DNA from 3 places in the Pantoea phyllosphaerae genome. Region 1 is predicted to be linked to each of the others. Evidence: predicted binding sites of a transcription regulator. Region 1 holds the regulator's gene; each other region holds the start of a gene.

Evidence for each region. Region 1 encodes ArgR, which controls arginine synthesis, uptake and breakdown. Its sites were predicted from a motif close to ANTGAATAAAAATACANT; they were not measured.
Region 2: argA (amino-acid N-acetyltransferase) is a predicted target of ArgR. The motif match lies at 860-877, and genes of this name have one in related genera.
Region 3: argC (N-acetyl-gamma-glutamyl-phosphate reductase) is a predicted target of ArgR. The motif match lies at 1,418-1,435, and genes of this name have one in related genera.

Annotation. Positions count from the first base shown of each region.
Region 1 covers NZ_JBPFDE010000022.1:33,063-35,337, reverse strand. The annotation lists gene mdh (malate dehydrogenase) at 1-432, opposite strand, end outside; gene argR (transcriptional regulator ArgR) at 853-1,323, shown strand; gene yhcN (peroxide/acid stress response protein YhcN) at 1,797-2,060, shown strand; gene ACR6A7_RS20130 (YdgH/BhsA/McbA-like domain containing protein) at 2,153-2,275, shown strand, end outside.
Region 2 covers NZ_JBPFDE010000019.1:182-2,456, reverse strand. The annotation lists gene argA (amino-acid N-acetyltransferase) at 1-828, opposite strand, end outside; gene amiC (N-acetylmuramoyl-L-alanine amidase AmiC) at 1,060-2,275, shown strand, end outside.
Region 3 covers NZ_JBPFDE010000013.1:13,097-15,371, forward strand. The annotation lists gene argB (acetylglutamate kinase) at 1-288, opposite strand, end outside; gene argC (N-acetyl-gamma-glutamyl-phosphate reductase) at 309-1,313, opposite strand; gene argE (acetylornithine deacetylase) at 1,482-2,275, shown strand, end outside.

The DNA.
Region 1 (2,275 bases):
GAACAGCCGGTTTTTGTCATAGACGCCGTGCTTTTTCAGCACGTCAGCGGCGATGGCTACCGTGGTATTGACCGGGTTAGTAATAATGCCAACAAGCGCTTTAGGCGCGGTTTGCGCCACCTGCTCGATCAGGTTGCGCACGATGCCTGCGTTAACGTTAAACAGATCGGCGCGATCCATGCCTGGCTTACGCGCGACGCCCGCTGAGATCAGGATGACGTCCGCACCCTGCAGCGCAGGCGTCGCGTCTTCGCCGCTAAAGCCCTGAATTTTGACCGCGGTGGGAATATGGCTGAGATCCACCGCTACACCGGGCGTCACCGGCGCAATATCATAGAGCGTAAGTTCAGAACCCGCAGGAAGCTGGGTTTTTAACAGAAGGGCGAGCGCCTGACCAATTCCGCCAGCAGCGCCAAGAACGGCAACTTTCATTCTGTACTCCTTATTAAGGTGGGGCAGAGTAGAGCCGAATTTCCATCTGTGTTAAGACCTGAATCAACTTCTCAGACGATGACAAACCCACTGTTCATTATGCGTGCAGCAGCACTTAATCTTTTGGGTTGCTACTTTGTCAGCACAACGCGCCTGAATGACCAACAACAATGTCGATGGCAGATAGAGCACGGCCATGATAGCTATCCATATGACACCTCAATTGTATAACAATTCTGCAACCTTCGCTTTTCCTGCTCTTGCGTCTTTTTGGTCTGTGCTAAAAATTTTGCTATCATTGCCGCCCGCAACCCGCTGCGCCTGCCTTTTTTATCGACTAATTGCATAAAAATTCATTCATATGCATAATAATGTATCTGCCGTCGGCGGGCGTTCGGCATTTTTCTTTACTGGTAGCTTATGCGAAACCCATCTAAACAAGACGAATTGATTAAAGCGTTTAAAGCCTTGTTAAAACAAGAGAAATTCAGCTCTCAAGGCGAAATTGTACAGGCGCTTCAGGAGGAAGGCTTCGACAATATCAATCAGTCGAAGGTGTCTCGTATGCTGACTAAATTTGGCGCGGTGCGCACGCGTAACGCCAAAATGGAGATGGTTTACTGTCTGCCGGCGGAACTGGGCGTGCCGACCACCACCAGCCCGTTAAAAAATCTGGTGCTGGATATCGACTATAACGATGCGCTGATCGTGATTCGCACCAGCCCTGGCGCAGCGCAGCTGATCGCCCGTCTGCTTGACTCGCTAGGCAAAGCGGAAGGCATTCTCGGCACCATCGCTGGCGACGATACGATCTTTATCACGCCCGCGCGCGCGTTCACCGTCAGAAAACTGCATAGCGCGCTTCTTACCGTATTTGAGCAAGAGCTTTAAATCGCTTCTTTTGACCGGCAGCCCTGCTGCCGGTCGCTCTGCCTGCCCTGCTTGCCCCTCATTCACCGCTTATTCAGTTCCTTAACTTATTCCTCTACCTGCTGACGTCATGAGTCTGTATGGTCATACCTATTTGCCTGCTTAACCTTCCGCGCTATTTTACGCTGCTTTACACTATGTGATTAGCGGTAATGCCCAGATCTAAATCAATAACCAGCGACATTCACCATAGCCTTTCGCACAAAAAGATAAAGTCACCCATCCTGCTATTTTTAAAGGCATTTAACCGCTATAGCCTGGTTTTTAACCCGTTTTTATAACCATAAAGAATAAAAATGAGCCATAAGGATAAAGAATCACAACAAAACATTATTAGGCAGGTATTAATTTCATGCGTTATTAGTTCTATACTTCTTTTCGTGACGCAAATCACATCAAACAAAAAGAGAAAAACAGACGACGAGGAAATATATATGAACGTTAAAACTACTATCGCAACTTTGAGCATTCTGTCTGCCCTGTCATTCGGTGCTTTTGCAGCGGAATCTATCGACGCCCAGCAGGCGCAAAATCTGCAGTCAATTGGCTCAGTCAGCGTAAGCGGCGTAGCGGGTTCTCCAATGCAGATTAAAGAAGAGCTGAATGCGAAGGCAGAGCAGAAAGGCGCCAGCGCTTACCGCGTTATCGAGGCTTATAACAACGGCAACTACCACGCTACCGCCGAGCTGTATAAATAAGCGCGTTAGCCAGATGTCGTTGGACGGGCAGCCTTATTGAAGCGCGCATTGCGCATCGGGTGGCCTTATCGATGAATTCAGGAGAGTAGACCATGAAAACCAAATCTCTTATTGCTTTAGCCGCGCTGACCGCCACGCTGTCATTCGGTGCCAGCGCAGCCAGTCTGGTATCGAATCAACAGGCCCAAACGCTGCAGCCGCTGAATCAGACCATC
Region 2 (2,275 bases), on a different contig from region 1:
CAACAGCGCGCCATCTTCCTGATAGCTAATCAGATGGCTGCGGCGCACGCCGCTGCGGCAGGCTTTCACCGCGCCGCGCAGGAAGCGCACCGTGCCGGAAAGGTAGTCGCCGTCGCTCTCCATCTCGTCGATGCGCGCCTGCGCGTCGTTCGGGAACAGTTCGGAGATAATGGTGCCGTCGCGGCGGGTCACACCCTGCTCGGAGCAGAAGCCGATCATCTTCTCCGCCTTCAGCTTAATCGCCAGCTGGGTGGCGACCTCTTCCGACGTCAGGTTGAAACTCTCACCGGTCACGGAGACCGCCACCGGGCCGAGCAGCACAATCGCGTCGTTATCCAGCTGCCGATGAATCGCCTCTTCGTCGATGCGGCGAATGCGCCCGCTGTGGCAATAATCGACGCCGTCGTCCACGCCCAGCGGCTGCGCGATAATAAAGTTGCCGCTGACCACGTTGATGTGCGCGCCCTGCAGCGGCGTGTTGTTCAGGCTCATTGAAAGTCGCGCCGTGATGTCGAGCTGCAGCCGTCCCGCCGCCTGCTTCACCAGCTCCAGCGACTGCGCGTCGGTCACGCGGGTGTATTTGTGATAAACCGGCTCGAGCTGGTTCGCCGCCAGGCTGGCGTCGATCTGCGGACGCGCGCCATAGACCACCACCAGACGAATGCCGAGGCTGTGCAGCAGGCCGATATCGTTAACGATGCTGGAGAAGTTTTCATGCTCGATCGCTTCGCCGCCCAGCATGATGACAAAGGTCTTGTCCCGGTGGGCGTTGATATAGGGAACGGTGTGGCGAAAACCCTGAACCAGCTCAGTACTACGTTCCTTCACGGCAAACCTCAATGAATGATTATTCGTAATTTTTGTATTTTTATTCTTTTAGGGCGCTATTTGCAAGCGTTAAACCTGACGTAAATTTACGTTTTTTAGGGTGCGCTCGCTGCTAAGAGACTGCATTATTTGGCTTTTCCTGGATGACTTCGCCAAAGGGATGGGCTAAAGTTTTCAGCGCCGTTTATTAAAGTGGCGCTTTTTTAGACAGAACAGAGCAGCTGGAGCGGCATGTCAGAATCAAATCCCCTCATTTCCCGCAGAAGGCTCCTGCAGGGAACCGGCGCATTATTGCTGCTGAGCGTCAGCCGCACAGGGCTGGCGGCAAAAAATCATATCGTTGCGGTACGCATCTGGCCATCTTCTACCTATTCGCGTATGACGCTGGAGTCCAGCGTGCCGCTTCACTATAAGCAGTTCGCGCTTTCGCATCCGGATCGGCTGGTTATCGATATCGAAAATATGCATCTTAATCCGGTGCTGAAGGGCGTCGACAAGCTGGTGCGCGTCAACGATCCTTTTATCAAAAACGCACGGGTCGGGCAGTTCGACGCCAGTACCGTGCGCATCGTGCTGGAGCTGAAGCGCAACGTCGCGCCGAAAACCTTTACCCTGGCGCCGGTGGCCGGCATCAAACACCGGCTGGTGGTGGATCTTTATCCGAGCCAGGATACCGCTGAAGACGATCCGCTGCTGGCGCTGCTCAAGGATTACAACCAGGGCGATCTGGGGCGCAGCGAACCGGCATCCGCGCCGCTGCCCGGCAAGGCGGGGCGCGATCGGCCGCTGATCGTGATGATCGATCCCGGGCACGGCGGCGAAGATCCCGGCGCGCACGGCAAATATAAAACGCGTGAAAAGGATATCGTGCTGAAGATGGGGCGGCGGCTCAAGGCGCTGATCGACAAAGAGCCGAATATGAAGGCCTATATGACGCGCAACGAGGATGTATTCATTCCGCTGCGGGTGCGGGTGGCCAAAGCGCGCAAGCAGCGCGCCGATCTCTTTGTTTCGATACACGCCGACGCCTTTACCAGCCGTAGCGCGCGCGGCTCCTCAGTGTTCGCGCTCTCCACCAAAGGTGCCACTTCGGCGGCGGCGCGTTTCCTGGCGCAAACGCAGAATGAATCGGATCTTATCGGCGGCGTCAGCAAGAGCGGCGATCGCTATCTTGACCACACCATGTTCGATATGGTGCAGCGCCAGACCATCCATGACAGCCTTAACTTCGGTAAAGAGGTGCTGCATCGCATGGGGCGCATCAACCATCTGCACAAGCGCACCGTCGATCAGGCGGGCTTTGCGGTGCTAAAGGCGCCGGATATTCCGTCGATACTGGTGGAGACGGCGTTTATCAGCAACGTGGCAGAAGAGCGCAAGCTACGCACCAGCCGCTATCAGCAGCAGGTGGCGGAAGCGATTTTTCATGGCATAAAGGCTTACTTCG
Region 3 (2,275 bases), on a different contig from region 1:
GCCGTGCTTTTTCGCCCAGGCAAGCAGGGTTTTGTTGGCAGTGCCCGCCAGCGCGCCGGTGATAATGTCGATCTGATCGGCAGGCGTCACGCGCAGGCCGTTCTTCTTCTTCACCGGCAGCGACAGCTTTTTCATCAGCTCGTCGACCACGCAGCCGCCGCCGTGAACGATCAGCAGCGGACGCTGATGGGCGCTGCGATAGGCCAGCAGCGCGTCGAACAGGCGCGCCAGCGCCTCTTCGCTGTCGAGCAGCACGCCGCCCAGTTTGATAATTAATGGCGTTGTCATAGGAAATGCGTCCTTGTCCGTTAAATCAGCGACTGCGTTTCAGGGAAGCCGAAGCGAATATTCATACACTGCACCGCCTGTGACGCGGCGCCTTTTAGCAGGTTATCTTCCGCCGCGACGACGATCAGATGCTCGCCCTGCACCGCGAAGCCGATATCACAGAACGGCTGGCCGATAACCGCCTTCAGTGCCGGCACGCCCTGCTCATAGACGCGCACCAGCGGCTTGTCGTGATAGGCGCTGTGGAATGCCGCCGCCACGTCGTCGTGCGTGACGCCCGCCTTCAGGCGGCAGGTAATGGTCGCCAGAATGCCGCGCGGGAAGTTGCCGAGGTGCGGCGTAAAAATCACCGGCGCGCCGAGGTGCGCGACGATCTCCGGGTGATGACGATGATTGAACAGGCCGTAAGGCTGCAGGCTCACTTCGCAGAAGCTGGTGGCGACGCTCGCTTTCCGTCCCGCGCCGCTTACGCCGCTGGTGGCGTTGATCACCGGCCACTGGTCGGCGTTAAGCAGATCGCCTGCGATCAGCGGCTTCAGCGCCAGCTGCGCCGCAGTGGGATAGCAGCCCGGCACCGCCACCAGCTGCGCCTCTTTGACCTGCGCGTGGTTCCACTCCGCCAGGCCGTAGACCGCTTTATCGAGCCAGTCGCCGTGCTGATGGGTAAAGCCATAATAGCGCTGATAAAAATCGTCGTCGTTAACGCGGAACGCGCCAGAGAGATCAAACACCACGCAGCCGGCTTTCAGGAATTCCGGGGCCAGATCGTGACTGACTTCGTGCGCCGTCGCCAGAAACACCACATCGACTTTATCCGCCCACTCGGCCGCGCTGCTCAGCGGCTGCAGCGGCAGATCCACCACGCCTTTCAGCTGCGGATGCAGATCCGACAGAGGCTTTCCAGCATCCGGGCTTTGCGCTGAAACCGCCAAAGCGGTTATGTTCATATGTGGATGGCGATGGATGAAGGTAGCGAGCTCTACGCCAGCGTAACCACTGGCACCAACGATCAGCGTATTCAACATCAGGCTGTAACCCTTTTTACAGTCACACGTTCCGGGTCGCGGCGTTGCCCCGTTGCCCACGATGCCGTTTGCGAAGGATTTCTGCTTCCCAGCCAAGCGGCGTTAATGTATTTTTATTCACTATTAATGCATGAATATTGATACATCCTAACTCAAGGACCGTCAACAGTGAAGACAAAATTACCGCCTTTTATCGAACTCTACCGCCAGCTGATTGCCACTCCGACCATCAGCGCAACCGATGCGGCGCTCGATCAGAGCAATGAAACTTTAATCAATTTGCTGGCAGGCTGGTTTCGCGATCTGGGCTTCAGCGTCGAGGTGCAGCCCGTGCCCGGTACGCGCCATAAATTCAATATGCTGGCGCGCAGCGGCAGCGGCGCTGGCGGCCTGCTGCTGGCGGGTCACACCGACACGGTGCCGTTCGACGACGGGCGCTGGACGCGCGATCCCTTTACCCTGACGGAGCATGACAACAAGCTCTACGGCCTGGGCACCGCCGACATGAAAGGCTTCTTCGCCTTTATTCTCGACACGCTGCGCGACGTGGACGTCAGCAAACTGAGTAAGCCGCTCTATATTCTCGCCACCGCCGATGAAGAAACCACCATGGCAGGCGCTAAGTACTTCTCTGAAACGGCGAGCATTCGCCCGGACTGCGCCATTATCGGCGAGCCGACCTCGCTGAAGCCGGTACGCGCGCACAAAGGCCATCTCTCCCACGTGATTCGCGTGCAGGGCCAGTCGGGCCACTCCAGCGATCCGGCGCGCGGCGTTAACGCTATCGAACTGATGCATGATGCCATCGGTCACCTGATGCAGCTGCGTAACACCCTGAAAGAGCGCTATCACCACGACGGCTTCGCCATTCCCTATCCGACCATGAACTTTGGCCATATTCACGGTGGCGACGCGGCAAACCGCATCTGTGCCTGCTGCGAGCTGCATATGGATATTCGTCC